DNA from 3 places in the Mycobacterium kokjensenii genome. Region 1 is predicted to be linked to each of the others. Evidence: riboswitches for the same ligand, from Rfam matches in the RefSeq annotation. Region 1 holds a riboswitch; each other region holds the start of a gene.
The links. A riboswitch is a leader RNA that binds a small molecule or an ion and turns the genes downstream of it on or off. The one in region 1 is predicted to bind cobalamin.
Positions count from the first base shown of each region.

Region 2: it holds a riboswitch for cobalamin, as region 1 does, so the genes downstream of both, RCP38_RS14635 (PPE family protein) here and metE (5-methyltetrahydropteroyltriglutamate--homocysteine S-methyltransferase) in region 1, are expected to answer to the same signal.
Region 3: it holds a riboswitch for cobalamin, as region 1 does, so the genes downstream of both, cobN (cobaltochelatase subunit CobN) here and metE (5-methyltetrahydropteroyltriglutamate--homocysteine S-methyltransferase) in region 1, are expected to answer to the same signal.

Region 1 is NZ_OY726394.1:1,084,619-1,091,592, reverse strand. It holds gene RCP38_RS05155 (crotonase/enoyl-CoA hydratase family protein) at 1-395, opposite strand, end outside; gene RCP38_RS05150 (thiolase family protein) at 392-1,537, opposite strand; gene RCP38_RS05145 (SDR family oxidoreductase) at 1,641-2,291, shown strand; cobalamin riboswitch at 2,359-2,562, shown strand; gene metE (5-methyltetrahydropteroyltriglutamate--homocysteine S-methyltransferase) at 2,695-4,989, shown strand; gene RCP38_RS05135 (mycobacterial-type methylenetetrahydrofolate reductase) at 5,080-5,970, shown strand; gene RCP38_RS05130 (cation-translocating P-type ATPase) at 6,208-6,974, shown strand, end outside.
Region 2 is NZ_OY726394.1:3,117,893-3,124,866, forward strand. It holds gene RCP38_RS14620 (ATP-binding cassette domain-containing protein) at 1-573, shown strand, start outside; gene RCP38_RS14625 (DUF7676 family protein) at 588-1,166, shown strand; partial or broken gene RCP38_RS14630 (PPW family C-terminal domain-containing PPE protein) at 1,212-1,313, opposite strand; gene RCP38_RS14635 (PPE family protein) at 1,292-2,947, opposite strand; cobalamin riboswitch at 3,023-3,205, opposite strand; gene RCP38_RS14640 (PPE family protein) at 3,216-4,799, opposite strand; gene RCP38_RS14645 (NADP-dependent isocitrate dehydrogenase) at 4,844-6,974, opposite strand, start outside.
Region 3 is NZ_OY726394.1:3,109,621-3,116,594, forward strand. It holds gene RCP38_RS14595 (cobyric acid synthase) at 1-153, opposite strand, end outside; gene cobF (precorrin-6A synthase (deacetylating)) at 153-890, opposite strand; gene cobN (cobaltochelatase subunit CobN) at 887-4,468, opposite strand; cobalamin riboswitch at 4,496-4,641, opposite strand; cobalamin riboswitch at 4,645-4,835, shown strand; gene RCP38_RS14610 (ABC transporter substrate-binding protein) at 4,873-6,063, shown strand; gene RCP38_RS14615 (iron ABC transporter permease) at 6,060-6,974, shown strand, end outside.

The sequences.
Region 1 (6,974 bases):
GGTAGCCCGAACTGTGCGCTGCGCTCGGCGACCACCAGGTCGCTGGCCAGTGCGATCTCGGTGCCGCCACCCAGTGCGGTGCCGTTGACCGCGGCGATGGTCGGCTTGTCGATGAAGTGCTGCACGTAGCCGGCGAATCCCCACTCCGGGTGCTGCGGGTGGTAGATGTTCTCCCGGTTGGCGATCGCCTTGAGATCGGCTCCGGCGCAGAAGGATTTGTCGCCGGCACCGGTGATGACCACGGCGCGCACCTCGTCGTCGTCCTGCGCCTGCTGAAGACCGTCGCCCAGTCCGGCGCTGACCGCACCGTTGACCGCGTTGCGGGCCTCGGGCCGGTTGAGGGTGATCAGCAGGACGTTCCCGCGCCGCTCGGTCAGAACGGCCGCGTCACTCACAGCAGCTCCAGGATGGTGGCGTTGGCCTGGCCGCCGCCTTCGCACATGGTCTGCAGGCCGTAGCGAATCCCGTTGGCGCGCATGTGGTACAGCATCGTGGTCATGATCCGGGCGCCGGAGCCGCCGAGCGGGTGGCCCAGCGCGATCGCCCCGCCGTTGGGGTTGAGCTTCTTCGGGTCGGCGCCGATCTCGGCGAGCCACGCCATGGGCACCGGGGCGAAGGCCTCGTTGACCTCGAACACCCCGATGTCGTCGACGCTCAGGCCGGAGCGCTGCAGCGCCTTCTGGGTGGCCGGGATCGGCGCGGACAGCATCATCACCGGGTCGGCGCCGGCCAGCGTGGCGGTGTGCACCCGGGCGATCGGGGTCAGTCCCAGCTCACGCGCCTTGGCCGCCGACATGAACAGCAGCGCCGCCGAGCCGTCGGAGATCTGGCTGGAGTTACCGGCGTGGATCACGCCGTCCTCTTTGAAGGCCGGCTTGAGCTGGCCCATCTTCTCCAGCGTGGTGCCGCGACGGATGCCCTCGTCCTCGCTCACCAGATTGCCCTCGGCGTCCTTGATCGAGACGATCTCGTCCTTGAAGGCACCGGCATCCTGTGCCGAGGCGGCCTTCTCGTGCGAGGCCAGCGCGAACTCATCCAGCGCGGTACGGGACAGGCCCCACTTCTCGGCCATCATCTCCGCACCGATGCCCTGGTTGGGGGTCTGGCTGTAGCGGGCCTTGAAGGATTCCCCGTAGGGGCGCCCGCCGTTGGCCAGCGAGGAGCCCATCGGGGTGCGCGACATCGACTCCACACCGCCGGCGACGACGACGTCGTAGTGCCCGGCGATCACGCCGGCGGCGGCGAAGTGCACCGACTGCTGGCTCGATCCGCACTGGCGGTCCACGGTCACCGCGGGCACGGTCTCCGGCCAGCCCGCGCTGAGCACGGCGGTGCGGCCGATGTCGAGGGCCTGCTCGCCGGCCTGCATGACACAGCCCCAGATCACGTCGTCGACCAGCGCCGGGTCCACGCCCGCCCGCTCGACCAGCCCGTTGAGCACCTGGGCGGACAGTTCCGCCGGGTGCACCCCGGACAGTCCACCGTTGCGCTTGCCGACGGGCGCGCGCACCGCTTCGACGATGACGGCTTCAGCCATGGGGTGCTCCTTAAGGTTCGGGGTTCTTGCCTCGATTGTCGACCGACGCTCTCGACGGGTGTCAAGGGGGGTCACTCCAGGATCGGTGCGTACCGTCGAACCCATGGCACGGATCGTGATCGTCGGCGGCCACGGCAAGGTCGCCCTGCTGCTCGCCCCGATCTTGACCGAAACCGGCAACCAGGCCAGGTCGGTCTTCCGTAACCCCGACCACGCCGAGGAGGTCGCGGCCACCGGAGCCGAACCACTGGTCGCCGACATCGAGCAACTCGACACCGACGCACTCGCCGGGCTGCTGGCCGGCCACGACGCGGTGGTGTTCTCCGCCGGCGCCGGCGGCGGCAACCCGGCCCGCACCTATGCCGTCGACCGCGACGCCGCCATCCGCTGCGTCGACGCCGCCGCGAAGGCCGGCGTGCGCCGTTTCGTGATGGTCTCCTATTTCGGCGCCGGCCCCGATCACGGTGTCCCGGAGGGAAATTCGTTCTTCCCCTACGCCCAGGCCAAGGCCGCGGCCGACGCCCACCTGCGGGCCACCGATCTGGACTGGACGGTGCTGGGACCGAGCCGGCTCACGCTCAAGGCGGCGACCGGGCGGATCGCCGTCGGCCCGGGAACCGGCAAAGGCGAGGTGTCGCGGGCCAACGTCGCGCAGGTGGTCGCCGCATGCCTGTCGGATGATGCGACCATCGGCCGCACCATCGAGTTCAACGACGGCCCGACCCCGATCCCGCAGGCCCTGCGCGCGGGCTGAGCCGGGTAGCCTCGATAACGCAACTGGTCTGCCGTTGCCACCTCCGGGCGGCCTCGGCATCGAGCGCGCCGTGGATTTCCCAGCCGGTTTTCCGCGGCGCGCAAGAGGGAACCCGGTGAGAATCCGGGACTGTCCCGCAGCGGTATGCAGGAACGACCGCCGTCATAAGCACTGGTCACGGGTTGACCCACCGACTGGGAAGCGACGGCCATTAGGAGCACCTCGGTGCGCGCCTGCGAGTCCGAATACCTGCCTGTTGTGCCGGGCGCGCCGCGTCCGGCGGATCAACGCCTCGCGGAATAGGCGTCTGGTTTTGAGGGTTATGGTGCTTTATATAGGCACGGGACCGGATCAGCTGGGCGACTGCTGGCGTTGGCCCACCCTCTGAAAAAAGGATCACGTCGTGACCGCTCAACCCTTTACCGCCACCGTCCTCGGCTCACCGAGAATCGGCCCCAACCGCGAACTCAAGCGCGCCACCGAACGCTACTGGGCCGGTCGCATCGGCCGGGACGAACTCGCCGACGTCGCCGCCGGCCTGCGCCGCGACACCTGGGCGCAGTTGACCGCCGCCGGGCTGGACTCGGTGCCGGTGAACACGTTCTCCTACTACGACCAGATGCTCGACACCGCGGTACTGCTGGGGGCTCTCCCGGCTCGGGTGTCCGGCGTCGCCGACGAGTTGGACCGCTATTTCGCCGCGGCCCGGGGCAACGCCGAGATCGCGCCGCTGGAGATGACGAAGTGGTTCGACACCAACTACCACTACATCGTTCCCGAGATCGGCCCGGACACCACGTTTGCGCTGAACCCGGCCAAGGTGCTCACCGAACTCGCCGAGGCCACCGAGCAGGGCTTCGGCGGGAACGTGGCGCGCCCGGTGATCATCGGGCCGGTGACGTTCCTGCTGTTGAGCAAGGCCGTCGACGGTGCGGCCGCGCCGATCTCCCGGCTCGACGAGCTCACCGAGGTCTACGCCGACCTGCTGGGCAGGCTGGCCAAGGCCGGCGCGCAGTGGGTGCAGATCGACGAGCCGGTGCTGGTGACCGACATCTGCGCCGACGCCCCGGCGCTGGCCGAGCGGGTCTATCACCGCCTGGGCGGGCTGAGCGAGCGACCGTCGATCTTCGTGGCCACCTATTTCGGCGACCCGGGTGCCGGGCTTCCGGCCCTGGCCCGCACCCCGGTCGAGGCGATCGGCGTCGACCTGGTCTACGGCCCGCGTGACCTGGCCGCCGCTCTCGGGTCGGTGCCGGAGCTGTCGTCCAAGACGCTGGTCGCCGGTGTCGTCGACGGCCGCAATATCTGGCGCACCGACCTGCGGGCCGCGCTGGACAAGCTGGCGGCGGCGGCGGGAAGTGCGGCCGCCGTGGCAGTTTCCACATCGTGCTCAACGCTGCACGTGCCCTACTCGCTGGAACCCGAGACCGGCCTGGACGACGCGCTGCGCAGCTGGCTGGCGTTCGGCGCCGAGAAGGTGACCGAGGTGGCCGTCCTGGCCCGAGCGCTGCGGGAGGGCCGCGAAGCCGTCGCCGACGCCGTCGCCGCCTCCGACGCGGCGATCGCCTCCCGCACGTCCGATCCGCGGCTGAACAACACCGCGTTGCGCGCACAGATCGCCGAGATAGCGCGGGCGGGTGTCCAACGCGGTTCGGCCGAGGAGCGGCGCGCCGCACAGGACGAGCGGCTGCACCTGCCGCCGCTGCCGACCACCACCATCGGTTCGTTCCCGCAGACGGTGCAGATCCGCAAGGCCCGCGCCGCACTGGTGGCCGGCGAGATCGACGAGGCGGCGTACACCGAGCAGATGAAGGCCGAAGTCGCCGCCGTCGTCAAGCTGCAGGAGGACCTCGGCCTCGACGTGCTGGTGCACGGCGAGCCGGAGCGCAACGACATGGTGCAGTACTTCGCCGAGCAGCTCGATGGCTTCTTCGCCACCGCGAACGGCTGGGTGCAGTCCTACGGCAGCCGGTGCGTGCGCCCGCCGGTGCTGTTCGGTGACGTCACCCGCCCGCACCCGATGACCGTCCAGTGGGCCACCTATGCCCAGTCGCTGACCGACAAGCCGGTCAAAGGCATGCTCACCGGCCCGGTCACCATCCTGGCCTGGTCGTTCGTCCGTGACGACCAACCGCTGGCCGACACCGCCTACCAGGTGGCGCTGGCGATCCGCGAGGAGACGGTGGATCTGGAAGCCGCCGGTATCGCGGTGATCCAGGTCGACGAGCCCGCACTGCGGGAGCTGCTCCCGGTGCGCGACGCCGACAAGGCGGCCTATCTGGACTGGGCGGTCGGTTCGTTCCGGATGTCCACCTCGGGGGTGTCGAACGCGACGCAGATCCACACCCACCTGTGCTATTCGGAGTTCGGTGAGGTGATCGGGGCGATCGCCGACCTGGACGCCGACGTCACCTCGATCGAAGCGGCCCGCTCGCACATGGAGGTGCTCGACGACCTCAACGCGATCGGGTTCTCCAACGGGGTGGGCCCGGGCGTCTACGACATCCACTCGCCGCGGGTGCCGTCCACCGCGGAGATGACGGCGTCGTTGCGGGAGGCACTGGATGCCGTTCCCGCGCAACGCCTCTGGGTCAACCCGGACTGCGGCCTCAAGACCCGCAAGACCGACGAGGTGACCGCGTCGCTGACCAATCTGGTCGAAGCCGCCAGGGAAGCGCGCGCCGGCCTGTCGTCCTGACCCACCGCCGAACGTGCGCCCACTGCGAAAAAGTCGTCCCGATGTCGCAGTGGGTGCACGTTCGGCGCGCCAACGAATCGGAGGTTTCTGGTGGCCCTGAACACCATCGCACTGGAACTGGTACCGCCCAACACCGATCGCGGAGCCCAGTACGCCCGCGACGAGGCACACAAAGTCCTGCAACTGTCAGCCCAAGCGGGTATCGCGGGCCGGATCGGTCACGTCATGATCCCCGGGTTGATCCCCGAAGACGACGACCGGCCGGTTGCGATGCAACCCAAACTCGATGTCCCGGATTTCTGGTCGATCATCGGACCCGAACTGCCCGGTGTCCGCGGATTGTGCACGCAGGTAACCGCATTCCTCGATGAGACCGCGCTGCGGACGCGACTCGAGGGGCTCCGTCAGGCGGGGTTCGACGGGATCATCTTCGTCGGTGTCCCCCGCACGCTGAACGACGGTGAGGGCGGTGGCGTCACCCCCACCGACGCGCTGTCGAAGTTCGACGGCCTGGTCGACGACCGGGGTGTCATCCTGATCCCGACCCGGGACGGCGAGCAGCAACGCTTCGCCTTCAAATGTGACCGGGGCGCCACCTTCGGGATGACGCAGTTGCTCTATTCGGATGCGATCGTCGGTTTCCTGCGCGATTTCGCCCAGGTCAGTGAGCACCGTCCCGAGGTGCTGTTGTCGTTCGGCTTCGTGCCCAAGATGGAGGACAGGGTCGGACTGATCGATTGGCTGATCCAGGATCCGGGCAACGAGGCCGTCGCCGCCGAGCAGGACTTCGTCCGGATGTTGGCGGCCGGCGAACCCGGTGTCAAACGCCGGAAGCTGCTCGACCTGTACAAGCGGGTGATCGACGGTGTGGGTGAGTTGGGCTACCCGTTGAGCCTGCACTTCGAAGCGCCCTACGGTGTGTCGCAACCGGCGTTCGACACCTTCGCCGAGATGCTCGCCTATTGGTCACCGGAGGCGTGAACGGCGGGTAGCCCGTAATTCACCGGCATTTCAAGGCGATTCCGGTCGGCGTTCAGCCCGCCGCCGCTTAGCCGCTCTAGCTTCGCCGGTGAAGGGGAGTAGTTCCATACCGCCGGCCGGCGGTTGTGAATGGTCGTCAATACGGCGGGTCCGCCCGCCCGGTCATTCAGCGGAGCCAGCACATTTCCGTGAGCGAGACCTTCGGACGATGAACCATGTCGGCCGAAGGCTCCGCGGATGATCGCAGCGGATTCGGTCGCCGAGCCAAGGAGACCGATGGCCCCCTCGATTCCCCTCCTGATCGACGACGCCGAACCGGCAGTGGAGGAATCGCACACCGCGATCGCCGCTGCCGAACGCCTCGCGATCGACGACACTCCCCCTGCGGCACCCGCACCCGGCGACGGTTTCATCGCGGTCAGCAAGGCGGCCATGGCGGGAATCTCCGCCGTCGGGCTGGGCTTCGCACTGGCCGGGCGCGTCCTGCGAGTGCCGCGGCTACCGGCCAGTGTCCAGGGCGCCGTGGTGGCCCTGGAGCACCAACCGCGACTGCGCCGCCTGCTCGAGGAACGTATCGGCAAGCGCGCCACCGACACCGCGCTGGGATTGGCCTCCACCGCCGCCAACGCGCTGGCCGCGGCACCGTCGATTCTCGCGGTGGACCTGGCGATCAACACCCTGCTGGCCGCCGAGGCCCGCGCCGACTCGCGGGCCTGGTCGCGCCGCGAACCCGAACTGGCCCGCCCCGTCGCCCGAACGGGCGCCGACTCGGACGCCCGCCCGCTCGCCGCGCCGGACGGCGAGGTCGAACTACACCTGCAGCGCAGCAGCTGGGTTCAGGCGATCGGCGCCGTCGTGGCCGGGGTGGCGGGCCGGGACCCGAACCTGGCCGGCAACGCCGCGTTGGCCACCGTGCCGAAGGCCGCCCGGTCCACCCTGGAATCCTTCGCCGCGACGCTGGGCCGCGGGTTGGCCGACCGGGACGAGGCGTTGCAGATCGACCC
Region 2 (6,974 bases), 2.0 Mb from region 1:
GAACGCATCGGGGCACCCGATCTGCGCGTCGCGGTGTCGACGTTCTACCTGGGGTACGCGGCGCGACTGTGGTCCATCGGCATGGGCGGACTGACCGAACACGGCCTGCTGGTGGATCTGGACCCCGACCAGCTCTGGTACGCCGAATCCGGCGGGACGGTGCGACTGCATCTGCCGCATCCGGTGGCCTGGCAGGGATCGTCGGCCACCGGCGATCTGGAATCGGCACTGGCCGACATGGTCTTGGGCGAACATCTGGCGCCGCTGGCCGATGCGGTGCGACGGCTCGGCCCGATCTCGCAGCGCCTCTTGGACGGCAACGTCGCCGTCGCCGCACTGGGTGCAGCCCGTGCCCTGCACCGCTATCACGGTGGCGAGCTGGTGACCGAGCCGAGCTGGGAACTCGCGCGAACCCTGTGTAAAGACGAACGACTCTCCGGCACAGTACGTTTCAATGATTCCGGAACCAATTATCGCCGGACCAGCTGCTGCCTGTTCTACCGAACACCCGGCAGCGGACTGTGCGGCGACTGCGCACTGACCCGCAAGCCCCAGGTCCGCCAGAACCCCTAGAGGAAAGGATTTCCATGTCCGAGAACACCGCCACCGTCGTCGCCGATCCGCCGATCGTCGACACCGAAGACCGCGGCCGCGAACAGCTCTGGCCGCTGCCGACCGATCAGCAGAGCCTGCTCGATCTGTTGCACCTGTGCTTCGACGAGTACTGGGACGAGATCTGGTTCGGCATCATCATGCAGGGCGCCGCCTGGGAGGTGGCCGCCCCCAACGCGCCGCGCAAGATCTCCATGCTCGACGGCTACGCCACCATCGACTTCGGCCGCTGGCACTTCCACCTGTGCATCGGCAAGCACCGCGCCAGCGGCTCCGAACTGGGCCGGATCCGCCGCTGTACCCGCGCCGAGCTGTACCGCCGGATCGGCAAGGACGGCAACGCGCAGTCCTGGGGCGTGCGCCTGTACAACGGCCGCGACGAGCAGATGATGACGATCATGCTGCCCAACCCGTTCCTCACCAACGACCAGCAGATGCGTGACGAACCCGAGTGGGGTCAGCTGGAGTTGTGGGACAAGCTGCGCGAGAAGTTCCTGAGCCTGGGGCCCGACCCGCTGGACCGCAGCGGCAACCAGATACGCTGCGGCGGCTGAGCGGGTGCGGCGGGGCGCGGCCGTCGAGACCGCGCCCCGGCTCCGCTACTCCCCTTCGGCCGGCCAGGTGTTCGGCATCATCGGGCTCACCGCGCCGCCACCGAATCCGTCGTCGGCGATCGCGGTCAGCCCGCCGGGCCGCGCCGCCGCGACCCGGTGGGTGCCGCCGGCGAAACCACCCGATCCCGCGCCCCGGCTCGAGGCGACCGCCCCGGCCAGGTCCGGCACCAACTCCTGGTCCAGGTCCATGTATTCGTGACCGCGCCCGAGCATGGTGACCTTGGCCCTCCGTCGCCGGCGTTTGGCCACCTGCTCCTCGGCGGCTTCGGCGGCCGGTTCAGCGGCAGCGGCCGGTTTCGGCGCCGCCTTCTTGCGGGAACTGGTGCCCGAGCCGCGCCGCGCACCCATGTCCAGGCCTCCGACCATGTACATGTAGGCCGGCATGGTGACCGACGGCGGCCCGGCCGGGGTCGGCGGCGGTGCACCGGGTGGCGGTGGGGCGGCGGCGGCCGGTGCGGGGGCGGCGCGGGAGCCGGCGCCGGGGCGGGGGCCGGCGCAGGAGCCGGGGCCGGCGGTTGAGCCATCGCCAGCCCGGGCGGCGGCGGAGCCGGCGGCACCGGCGTCGCGAGCGCGTGATGCGCCATCGCCCCGATGCCCAGGCCCCCGATCACCCCGGCTGGAGCCAGCACGGTGCTGGCCGCAACACCGGACAACAGCGCCGGCAGCAGTGCGGTCTGGGTGATCAGGTAGTTCATCGCCTGGATGGTGTTGCCGATCGTGGAGCCGATGATCTCGACGATCGCCAACGGGACGACCAGCCCGAGCCCCTGGGGATTGAACAACGCGGTGTACATGATCGCCAGCAGGTCGTCGATGATGACGATGCTGGTGAACGCGAAGTACGAGCCCGGGTCCAGCGGCACCGAGAAGATGTACGCCAGGCTTCCGGGGTTGAAGTAGCTCAACGGGTTTCCGGTCCAACCCAGCCAGGAGCCCGGAACACCCCACGGCGGCAGCAGCGACGAGCCGCCCTGCAGGCCCGCGAAGAAGTCCGCGAGCGGGTCCGCGATTCCGGTGAAACCGATCTTGTTGAAGAACTCCTGCAGCTCCATGTAGAGCGGGTACTGGCTGCTGTCGGGGTAGGGCGGATGCGGGACCAGCCCTTCGGCCCATTTGACGAAATCGAGGAACCACTGCGGCGGCTCCGGCGGCGCGGTCTCCTCGGCGCTGCCCGGGGTCTTGAGCACCATGGGCGCGGGTTCGGTGCGGGCCGCGGCCGCCGAGGCCATCGCCGAACCGGCCACCGCCTGATAGGTGGCCATCACGGTGGCGGCCTGCGCCCACATCCGCGCATAGTCGGCCTCGTTCAGCGCGATCGGGATCGTGTTGATCCCGAAGAAGTTCGTGCCCACCAGCACCCCGTGGGTCACATGGTTGGCGACCAGTTCGGCCATGGTCGGCATCGCCGCCAGCGCCGCGGTGTAACCGGCGGCGGCCGTCTCGTGCTGAGCGGCGGTGGCCGCACTGTTGGCGACCGCCCGCAGCAGCCACGCCAGGTAGGGGGCGTTGGCGGCCACGAACGACTCGGCGGACGGACCCTGCCACGATCCCGCCTGCACCGCGCCGAGCACCGCCGTCAACTCGTCGGCGATCTCGGCATATTCGGTGCTCAGCGCGCTCCAGGCCGCCGCCGAGGACAACAACGGGCCGGGCCCGGGGCCGGCCGATAGCAGCGTCGAATGAACTTCAGGGGGGTCGGCCATCCAGATCGGTGCGGTCATGACGGACCGCCGGATGCCACCCCGGGAATGCGATACATGGGTGCTGGTCAGCTCTCTCGGGGTACACCGCCCCGGGTCGCAGGATGCGACGATGTGAGTGTCCTGACTCTCGGATCAACGCTCGCCTCACCTTCCAGCCCTGTTCGAGCCGTGGCGTTTGAGGGTCGCTCCCCGATCACAGTGGCGGGACCGTGCCGGATTCACACCGGCTTCCTGCACCATCGTTGCCGTACCCGGGCATTATCGCACGTCCGCGGTGCGGCACGTGCTATTCAGGTGTCCAGGTACCCGGCGTCATCGGTACGCCGGCGGCACCGCCGAAGGAATCCCCGGCCAGCGCGGTGAGCCCGCCGGGTGCCGGTGTCCCGGCATCTCCGTCCTCCAGATCCATGTATTCGTAGCCGCGGCCGAGCATGCCGGCCTTGGCGCGCCGTCGCCGACGAACCCGGGCCGGCGCCTCGACGGGCACCGTAGGCGCCGGGACCGCATCCCGGTCGGGTTCGGGTGCCCGACGGCGTCGGGCGGCGGTGCCGGCCGGCCGGCGGGCCTGCCGGCTCAGACCGGCGACCAGGTACATCGCGGCCAGTCCGTCCACCGGGGCCAGCGGCGGCGCCGGCGGTGGCGGGGGTGCGACGCCGGGTGGCGCCGGCGGCGGGGCCGGCATCGGCGCCGCGGCGGGCGCGGGCGCCGGTACCGGCGCCGGCGGGGTGGGCGTGACCGTCACCCCGGCGAACGGCGGGGGCACCACCGGGGCCGCCGGGACCGGTACGGCGTGCAGGGCGGCCAGACCCGACAGTCCGGCCAGACCGGTCAACGGGGCCGCCGCCAGCGGCGCCAGGGCGGTGGTCAGCATCGGCAGCACCATCGGGATCAGCACCACCGCCTGCTCCAGCAACGTCTTGAGCAGGGCGATCACGTCGGTGATGATGGTGCCGACGGCCTCGACGGCGGTGAACAGCAGCGTCGAGGCGATGGTGCCGGGATTGCCGGAGGCGAACGCCGCGGTCAGATCCGCGCCGATGAACGCGAACGTCTGCGACAGGTAGGCGGCGAACGATCCGAAATCCATCGGGTACCCGAGCGCGAACGCGATGTTGTAGGGGCTCAAGAAGCTGAGCGGATTACCGGTCAACGTCAGCCAGGGGTCGAAGCCGGCAAAGATCGACTGCAGGTAGGGGTTGTTCGACAACGCGGTGATCATCGGCTGCAGCACGTCGTTGAAGAAGTCGTTGTAGCCGCTGTTCTGCAGCCATTCCATGATGTCGTTCTGCCGGTCCGGGGGCAGCGACGGTGCGCTCGCGTCGGCCGACCCGGCCGTGACGATCTGCGGTGCCGCGACCGACTGCGGGCTGGACGCCACCGCGGTCCCCGCCACGGCTTGATAGGTGGCCATCACGGTGGCGGCCTGCAGCCACATCCGGCCGTAGTCGGCCTCGTTGAGCGTGATCGGGATGGTGTTCACCCCGAAGAAATTGGTGGCCACCAGGACCGCGTGGGTGGTGTGGTTGGCCACCAACTCCGCCATCGTCGGCATCGCCGCCAGCGCGGCCGTATAGGCGGCCGCCGCGGTCTGCTGCCCGGCCGCGGTGATCGCGCCGGCGATACCGGCCTGCACCAGCCAGGCCAGGTAGGGCAGGTGGGCGGCCACGTATGCCTCGGCCGCCGGCCCCTGCCACGCCCCCGCCTGCACAGCACCCAACACCGCGGTCATCTCGTCGGCGACCGCGCCGTATTCGGCACTCAACGCCGTCCACGCCGATGCCGACGCCAGCAGCGGTCCGGCCCCGGGGCCGGCCGCCAACAGGCTCGAATGGATCTCGGGAGGAGACGCCATCCAGATCGGCGCGGTCATGACGTGCGAATCATCGCACGTCATGACCGGTCAGCGTCGGTTTTTCAGTCCGCTGCGCCGATCGCGGAATTGAAGGTCGCGCTGGGCCGCATCACCGCCGACGTCTTGTCGCGGTCCGGTGCGTAGTAGCCGCCGATGTCCACCGACTTGCCCTGGACCTCGGCCAGCTCCGAGACGATGACGTCCTCGTTCTTGCCCAGCGCATCGGCCAGCCCGGCGAAGTGCTCGGCCAGCGCGGTGTCCTCGGTCTGCGCGGCCAGTTCCTCGGCCCAGTACTTCGCGAGGTAGAACTGGCTGCCCCGGTTGTCGAGCTCACCGGTCTTGCGCGACGGGTTCTTGTTGGCGTCGAGCAGCTTGCCGATCGCCGCGTCCAGCGTGGACCCGAGGATCTTGGCTGCGGTGTTGCCGGTCTTGGCGCCCAGGTCGTCGAAGCAGGCTCCCAGCGCGAGGAATTCGCCGAGCGAGTCCCAGCGCAGGTGGTTCTCCTCCACCAGCTGCTTGACGTGCTTGGGCGCCGAACCGCCGGCACCCGTCTCGTACATACCGCCGCCGGCCATCAACGGCACGATCGACAGCATCTTGGCGCTGGTGCCCAGTTCCAGGATCGGGAACAGGTCGGTGAGGTAGTCGCGCAGGATGTTGCCGGTCGCGGCGATGGTGTCCTGACCGCGGATCACCCGCTCCAGCGAGTACCGCATGGCCCAGACCTGCGGCAGGATGGTGATCTCCAGGCCCTCGGTGTCGTGATCGGCGAGGTACTTCTTGACCTTCTTGCGCAGCTCGTTCTCGTGCGGACGCTCGTCGTCGAGCCAGAACACCACCGGCATGCCCGAGACCCGCGCGCGATTGACGGCCAGCTTCACCCAGTCGCGGATCGGCGCGTCGCGCACCACCGGCATCCGCCAGATGTCACCGGCTTCGACGTTCTGGCTCAGCAGCACCTCCCCGGTGGCCAGGTCCACGATGTCGGCGACACCGTCCTCGGGGATCTCGAACGTCTTGTCGTGGCTGCCGTACTCCTCGGCCTTCTGTGCCATCAGGCCGACGTTGGGGACGGTGCCCATGGTGGCCGGGTCGAACTGCCCGTTGGTCTTGCAGAAGTTGATGATCTCCTGGTAGATCCGCGCGAACGTCGACTCGGGGTTGACCGCCTTGGTGTCCTTCTGGCGGCCGTCGGCGCCGTACATCTTGCCGCCGGCACGGATCATCGCCGGCATCGACGCGTCGACGATCACGTCCGACGGCGAGTGGAAGTTGGAGATGCCGTTGGCCGAGTCCACCATCGCCAGCTCGGGACGGTGCTCGTGGCAGGCGTGCAGGTCTTCGATGACCTCTTCACGCTTGGACGCCGGCAGCGTCTCGATCTTGCCGTAGAGGTCGGACAGACCGTTGTTGACGTTGACGCCCAACTCGTCGAAGAGTTCCTGGTGCTTGGCGAACGCGTCCTTGTAGAAGACCTTGATGGCGTGGCCGAACACGATGGGGTGACTGACCTTCATCATGGTGGCCTTGACGTGCAGCGAGAACATCACCCCGGTTTTGCGGGCGTCCTCCATCTGCTCCTCGTAGAACTCGCGCAGCGCCTTGACGCTCATGAACATCGAGTCGATGACGTCGCCGTCGAGCAGCGCCACCTTCTCCTTGAGGACGATCGTCTTGCCGCTGCGGGTCTTCAGCTCCATCTTGACGTCGCGATCGCGGTCGAGAGTCATCGACTTCTCGCCGTGGTAGAAGTCGCCGTGGCGCATCGTGGCCACGTGCGTGCGCGACGCCATCGACCACGCACCCATGCTGTGCGGGTGCTTACGCGCATACTCCTTGACCGCCTTGGGCGCACGACGGTCCGAGTTCCCTTCCCGCAGAACAGGGTTCACCGCGCTACCCAGGCACTTGGCGTAACGGTCGCGGATGTCCTTTTCCTGCTCGGTCTTCGGGTCCTCCGGGTAGTCGGGAACCTTGAACCCCTTGTCCTGCAGCTCCTTGATGGCGGCGACCAACTGCGGCACCGACGCACTGATGTTGGGCAGCTTGATGATGGTGGTGTCCGACAGTTGCGTGAGCCGACCCAGTTCGGCGAGGTTGTCGGGGACCCGCTGCGACTCGGTCAGGTAGTCGGGGAACGCGGCCAGGATGCGGGCCGCCACGGAGATGTCGCTGGGCGTGACGTCGATACCC
Region 3 (6,974 bases), 2.0 Mb from region 1:
GGCCCCGGCGACCACCATGGAGTTGTTCGACATGTTCTGCGCCTTGTACGGCGCCACCCGCACCCCGCGGCGGGCCAGGGCCCGGCACACGCCGGTGGCGACCACGGTCTTACCGGCGTCGCTGGTGGTTCCGGCGATCAGGATGCCCGCCATCAGGGTTTGCGCACCAGGAAGATGTCCATCACCCAGCCCGCCTCGTCCTGCGTCGCGTCGCGGGCGGCGATGATCTGATCGAGAACCGCACCGACCCGGCCGGCGACCAGCCGTTCCCCGGTGGCACCGAGGTTGGCTCCCCACCAGATGGTCCAGTCCGCCAGCGCGCTCACGTCCCCCAGATCCCGGTTGAGCAGCGCGACGATGTTGTCCTGGCCATCGGCGACCGCATCGGCCAGGCGCCGCCCGGTGGTGATGTGCACCGGACGGCCCACCGGGTGCAGCACGATTCCGTGCCGGGCGGCCAGCAGTTGCGGTGCGCTGATCCCGGGCAGCACTTCGTAATCGAGCTGCACACCAAGGTCTTTCACCTGCTGCACGATCCGGATCGTCGAATCGTAGAGCGACGGATCACCCCAGACCAGAAACGCCGCCGTGCCCCCTCGTTCGGCCAGCACATCGGCGTAGCGCCGGGCGCGGGCGGCATGCCAGTCGGCGACGGCACGCTCGTATTCGGCCGTACTCAACTGCGGGGACCGGTCCCGCCGGGGATCGGCGACGGCGACGACCGGGACCGTCGGGGCGTGGGCGGCCAGGATCGCGTGCCGCAGCGCCAGCAGACCGTCGTCGGAGGACTTCTCGGGTGCCACGACGTAGTCGACGCCGCGCAGCGCCTCGGCCACTTCGGCCGTCACGTGCTGCGGGCCCATCCCGACACCGAGAATCCAGACCTTCACCGGTCCTCCAGATCGCCTTCCGTTTCCAGGTAAGCCTGCCGCAGCGCCGCCAGCGTCTCCGGATCGGGGTTCTCCCACAGGCCGCGGTCGGCGGCCTCTTGGAGTCGCTCCACGATGCCCTGCAACGCCCACGGGTTGGAGGTGTCCAGGAACTCCCGGGTCTGCGGGTCCAGCACGTATTCGGCGGCCAGTTTCTCGTACATCCAGTCGTGCACCACGCCGGCGGTGGCGTCGAAGCCGAACAGGTAGTCGACGGTGGCGGCCAGCTCGAACGCACCCTTGTAGCCGTGCCGGCGCATCGCCGAGATCCAGCGCGGGTTGACCACCCGGGCCCTGAACACCCGGGCGGTCTCCTCGGCCAGCGTGCGGGTTCGGACGGCATCGGTCGACGTCGAATCCCCGACATAGGCTTTCGGGTCGGCGCCGGTCAGCGCGCGCACGGTCGCGATCATGCCGCCGTGATAGACGAAGTAGTCGTCGGAGTCGGCGATGTCGTGTTCGCGGGTGTCGATGTTCTTGGCGGCCACCTTGATCCGGCGGTAGTTGGTCCGCATGTCATCGGCGGCCGACGCACCGTCCAGGCCGCGCCCGTAGGCGAACCCGCCCCACGCGGTGTACACCTCGGCGAGGTCCTTGTCGTCACGCCAGGTCCCGGATTCGATCACCTGCAGGATCCCGGCGCCGTAGGAACCGGGGGCCGATCCGAAGATCCGGGTGGTGGCGCGGCGCAGGTCGCCGTGCTCCGCCAGATCGGCGCGGGCGTGCGCGGCGACGAAGTTGGTCTCGTCGGGCTCATCCAGGCTCGCCACCATCGCCACCGCGTCGTCGAGCATCGACACCACGTGCGGGAAGGCGTCCCGGAAGAAGCCCGAGATCCGCACCGTCACATCGATTCTGGGCCGGCCCAGCTCTTCCGGGGAGATCACCGCCAGCCCGGACACCCGCCGCGATGCCTCATCCCATTCCGGGCGCACCCCGAGCAGTGCGAGCACTTCGGCGATGTCGTCGCCGGAGGTGCGCATCGCCGAGGTCCCCCACACCGACAGTCCGACCGACTCCGGGTAGCCGCCGGTGTCGTCGAGGTAGCGCCGCACCAGCGAGTCGGCCATCGCCTGCCCGGTCTGCCAGGCCAGGCGCGACGGCACCGCACGCGGGTCGACGGTGTAGAAGTTGCGTCCCGTCGGCAGCACGTTGACCAGCCCGCGCAGCGGTGACCCGGACGGGCCGGGCCGCACGAATCCGCCGGCCAGGGCGTGCAGCACCGCGTCCAACTCCGATGACGTGCCGGCCAGACGCGGGACCACCTCGGTGGCGGCGAATCTCAGCACCCGGCACACTTCGGGGTCGGGATGGGCACTGTCGGCGGCAGCGACGTCCCAGCCGGCGGCCTCCATGCCCTCCACCAGTGCCCGCGCGGCGTCCTCGATCTCGTCGACGACGGCCACCGGGGCCTCGTCTTTGAGCCCCAGCGCGGCCCGCAGGCCCGGCACCGCGTGGTCCACCCCGCCCCACACCTGCGGTGCCCGCAGGATCGCCAGCACCAGGTTGACCCGGGCGTCACCGGCCGGTGCGCCGCCGAGCACATGCAGGCCGTCGCGGATCTGGGCGTCCTTGATCTCGCAGAGCCAGCCGTCGACGTGCAGCAGGAAGTCGTCGAACTCCTCATCCTCGGGACGCTCGTCGAGGCCCAGGTCGCGGTGCATCTCCGCGGCGCGCATCAGGTTCCAGATCTCGCCGCGGATCGCCGGCAGCTTCGCCGGGTCCATGGTCGCGATGTTGCCGTACTCGTCGAGCAGTTGTTCCAGGCGCGCGATGTCGCCGTAGGACTCCGCGCGCGCCATCGGCGGGATCAGGTGGTCGACGATGGTCGCGTGCGCCCGCCGTTTGGCCTGCGCGCCCTCACCGGGGTCGTTGACCAGGAACGGGTAGATCAGCGGCAGGTCGGCGATCATGGCGTCGGTGGCGCACGACGCCGACAGCGCCGCCGTCTTGCCGGGCAGCCATTCCATCGAGCCGTGCTTGCCCAGGTGGATCACCGCATGGGCGCCGAAGCCGTGCGCCAGCCACCGGTAGGCGGCCAGGTAGTGGTGGCTGGGCGGCAGTTCCGGGTCGTGGTAGATCGCCACCGGGTTCTCCCCGAATCCGCGGGGCGGCTGGATCATCAGCACGACGTTGCCGGATTGCAGTGCCGCCAGCACGATGTCACCGGCATCGTTGACGAACAACTTCCCCGGCGCCGGCCCCCACGCGGTGGCCATGGCGTCACGCAGGTCGTCGGGCAGCTCCGCGGTCCACTGCGCGTACTGCGCGGCGGTGACCCGCACCTGGGCGCCGTCGAGCTGCGCGGCGGACAGCCAGTCCTCGTCCTGGCCACCGGCTTCGATCAGGGTGTGGATCAGCCGGTCGCCGGCCTGGGTCTCATCTGCGACGCCGAGCACCCCGAAGCCGTCCCCGACGTCGTAGCCCTCGGCCGCCAGCCGGTGCAGCAGCCGCACGGCCGACACCGGGGTGTCGAGCCCGACGGCGTTGCCCACCCGGGAATGCTTGGTCGGGTAGGCCGAGAGCACCAGGGCCAGCTTCTTCTGCGCGTTCGGGATGCGGCGCAACACGGCGTGGTTCACCACGACGCCGGCGACCCGGGCGCAGCGTTCGGGGTCGGCGAGGTACTGCGGCAGCCCGTCGTCGTCGATCTCCTTGAAGGAGAACGGGACGGTGATGATCCGGCCGTCGAACTCCGGGATGGCGATCTGGGTGGCCGAGTCCAGCGGGGTGACGCCGTCGTCGTTGGCCTCCCAGTCCGACCGCGACGAGGCCAGACACAGGCCCTGGAACACCGGGATGTCCAGGGCGGCGACCCGTTCGATGTCCCAGGCGCCGTCGTCGTCGCCGGCACCGACGGTGGCGGTGGCGTTCATCGCCCCGCCGGCCGCGAGCATGCAGACCACCACCGCGTCGAGCCCGCCCAGTGCGGCGAACAGTTCGTCGGGCGCGTTGCGCAGCGATGCGGCAAAGATCGGCACGCCGACCGCCCGGCCGGTGGCGTCGATGGCGTCGGCCAGCGCATGCGCGAAGCGCGCGTTGCCGCTGACCTCGTGCGCCCGGTAGTAGAGCACCCCGACCCGCACCGCATCGGGAGCATCGACCGGCGCCCGGTCCGCGAATCCCCACTCCGGGATCACCGCGGGCTCGTCGAAGCCCTCGCCGGTCAGCAGCACCGTGTCGCACAGGAACGCGTGCAGCTGCGCCAGGTTGGCCGGTCCGCCCTCGGCCAGATAGGCGTGTGCCTGGGCGGCCAACCCGATCGGGACCGTGGAGCACTCCATCAGTTCGGCGTTGGGTGCGCGCTCCCCGCCGAGCACCACCAACGGCAGCCCGGTGGCCCGCAGCAGCGTCAGCTCGTCGGCGATCTCCGCCGAGGAGCCCAGGATCCGCAGCACCACCACGTCGACGCCGTCCACCAGTGGGGCGATGTCGTGGCGTGCCGGGTTCCCCAGCCGGTATGCCGCACCGCTGGCCCGCGCGGACAGCAGGTCGGTGTCGGATGTGGACAGCAACGCGATACGGCGTGCCTCGGGCATCGGGCCTCCTCGGGGTTCTCGCCCCTCGTCGTCGGATGACTCGTGGCCGTATCTGGCTTAGAGCACGTAGCGCCGGCGATGCCGGCCCGATGCGCCCCTCACAGTGGCGGAACCGCCCCGGATTCATCTGGGAATTACACCGGGTTCCTGACACCACGAGACGGCCGCCAGCCTAGCCCAGCACGGCGTGCGAGAATATCGCCGGTAAGGCGATGACGATTGAGGAAGCCGGTGGAAATCCGGCGCGGTCCCGCCACTGTCATCGGGGAGCGACCCCCATCAGCCACGGCCCGCCATCTGTGGGGCTGGAAGGCGGGGCGAGCAGTGATCCGAGAGCCAGGAGACTCACGTCAGCGCGTCCTGCGTACCGGGGCGGTGTACCCCGAGGAGGCTGACACACGCCCATGTCGCGTGCGCTGCGGGTAGTACCCGCACTGCTGTTGGCGCTGGCCACAGTCCTGGCCGGCTGCTCCGGCGATCCCTCCTCGCAGACCGCGACCGCGCGGGACGACTGCATCACCGACTTCGACCCCGGCGTCGACTACTTTCCGGACAAGTCGACGCTGACCGAAGCCACCAACTTCAGCCTCGACTACCACCGCAGCTACCAGGTTCTGACCGTGCACCGGCCCTATCACGGCGGCAAACCGGTCTCCTATGTGTTGGTGCGCTGCGGGGCGCCGGCGCCGCAACTGGACGGCGAACTGGCCCACGCCCAACGGGTCACGATCCCGGTCCGCGGCCTGTATTCCGGCTCGACCACCCATCTGGCGATGATCGGCGAACTCGGCCGGGCCGACGTGGTCACCGGGGTGGCCAACCCCGCCGCGGTCGCCGATCCGGCCATCCGCGCCAATATCGATTCCGGGGCCACCGTCGGTTACGCCTCGGGCGGCCAGCTCAACATCGAGAGTGTGCTGGCGGCCGGGCCCGACGTGCTGGTCACCGAGGGCATGGATGATCCCGGGTACCCCAAACTGCGCGAGGCGGGCCTGCCGGTGGTGGCCGACGCCGAATGGCTGGAGACCACTCCGCTGGGCCGGGCCGAGTGGATCAAGATGTTCGCCGCATTGACCGGCACCGAACGGCGGGCCGCGCAGGCCTATGCGTCCGTCCGCGACAGCTACCGGACCCTGGCCGCCCGGGCCGCGGACGCCGACCCCGTCGACGTACTGGTCGGCACCATGTATTCGGGCACCTGGTCGATGCCCACCGGGGACAGCTACTCGGGGCGGCTGGTGGCCGACGCCGGCGGGCGCTATCCGTGGCTGGCGGAGACCGGCGCCGAGAACCTGCAGCTGAACTTCGAATCCGTCTACGCCCGGGCCGGGACCGCGCCGCTGTGGCTGGTGACCGATGACTGGCAGACGCGCGGTGACGCGGTGGCCCGGGACAGTCGTTACGGCGAACTGACCGCGGTGCGCAGCGGGCAGGTCTGGTCGGCGACCAAGGCCATGACGCCCGGCGGCGGCAATCTGTACTGGGAGCGCGGCACCGCGCGACCGGATCTGCTGCTCGGGGACCTGGTGGCGATCCTGCATCCCGACCTGGGCGTCGGGCACGACTTCGAGTTCTACCGGCAGGTGCCGTCGTGAGGTCACGTGCCGCGTGGGTGTTGACCGCGCTGGCCGTCGCGGTGGTGGCGCTGGTCCTGCTGGGGCTGGTGCTGGGCCCGGTGCGGGTGCCGGTGGCCGACACCGTGCGGATACTGCTGGGCGGTGCGGCGTCGGACCCGCGCTGGCAGGTGATCGTGTCGAATATGCGCCTTCCCCGGGTGCTCACCGCACTGGCCGCCGGTGCCGCGCTCGGGGTCGCCGGGCTGCAGCTGCAGACCCTGTTCCGCAACACCCTGGCCGATCCCTACATTCTGGGTGTCAGTTCCGGGGCCAGCCTCGGGGTCGCGGCGGTGGTGCTGTTCGGCGGCGCGGCCGGTGGCGGGTTCACCACCGCGGTGGCCGGTACCGGGCGCGCGGCGGAGGTGGTCGCGGCGGCCGCGGGTGCGGCGGCGATGCTCACCCTGGTGCTGGTGCTGTCCCGGTTCACCCGCTCGGCGGCGACCCTGCTGCTGATCGGGGTGATGATCGGTGCGGCCAGCACGGCACTGGTGAGCCTGGCGATGGTGTACTCCGATCCGCAGCGCGTGCAGCAATATCTGCTGTGGGGCCTCGGTAGTTTCGCCGGCACCGGCTGGGCCGACCTGCGACTGCTGCTGCCGCTGGTGGCTCTCGGGCTGATGACCGCGGCGCTGACCATCCGCCCGCTCAACGCCCTGCTGCTCGGGGAGAGTTACGCGGCCACGATGGGCATCAACGTGCACCGGGCGCGGGTGGTCACGGTCATCTCGGCGTCGTTGCTGGCCGGGGTGACGACCGCGTTCTGCGGGCCGATCGCCTTCCTGGGCCTGGTGGTGCCGCACGTGGCCCGCATCCTGATGGGCACCTCCGATCACCGGGTGGTGGTGCCGGCGGTGATGTTGCTGGGTGCGGCGGCGGCGCTGGGCTGCGGC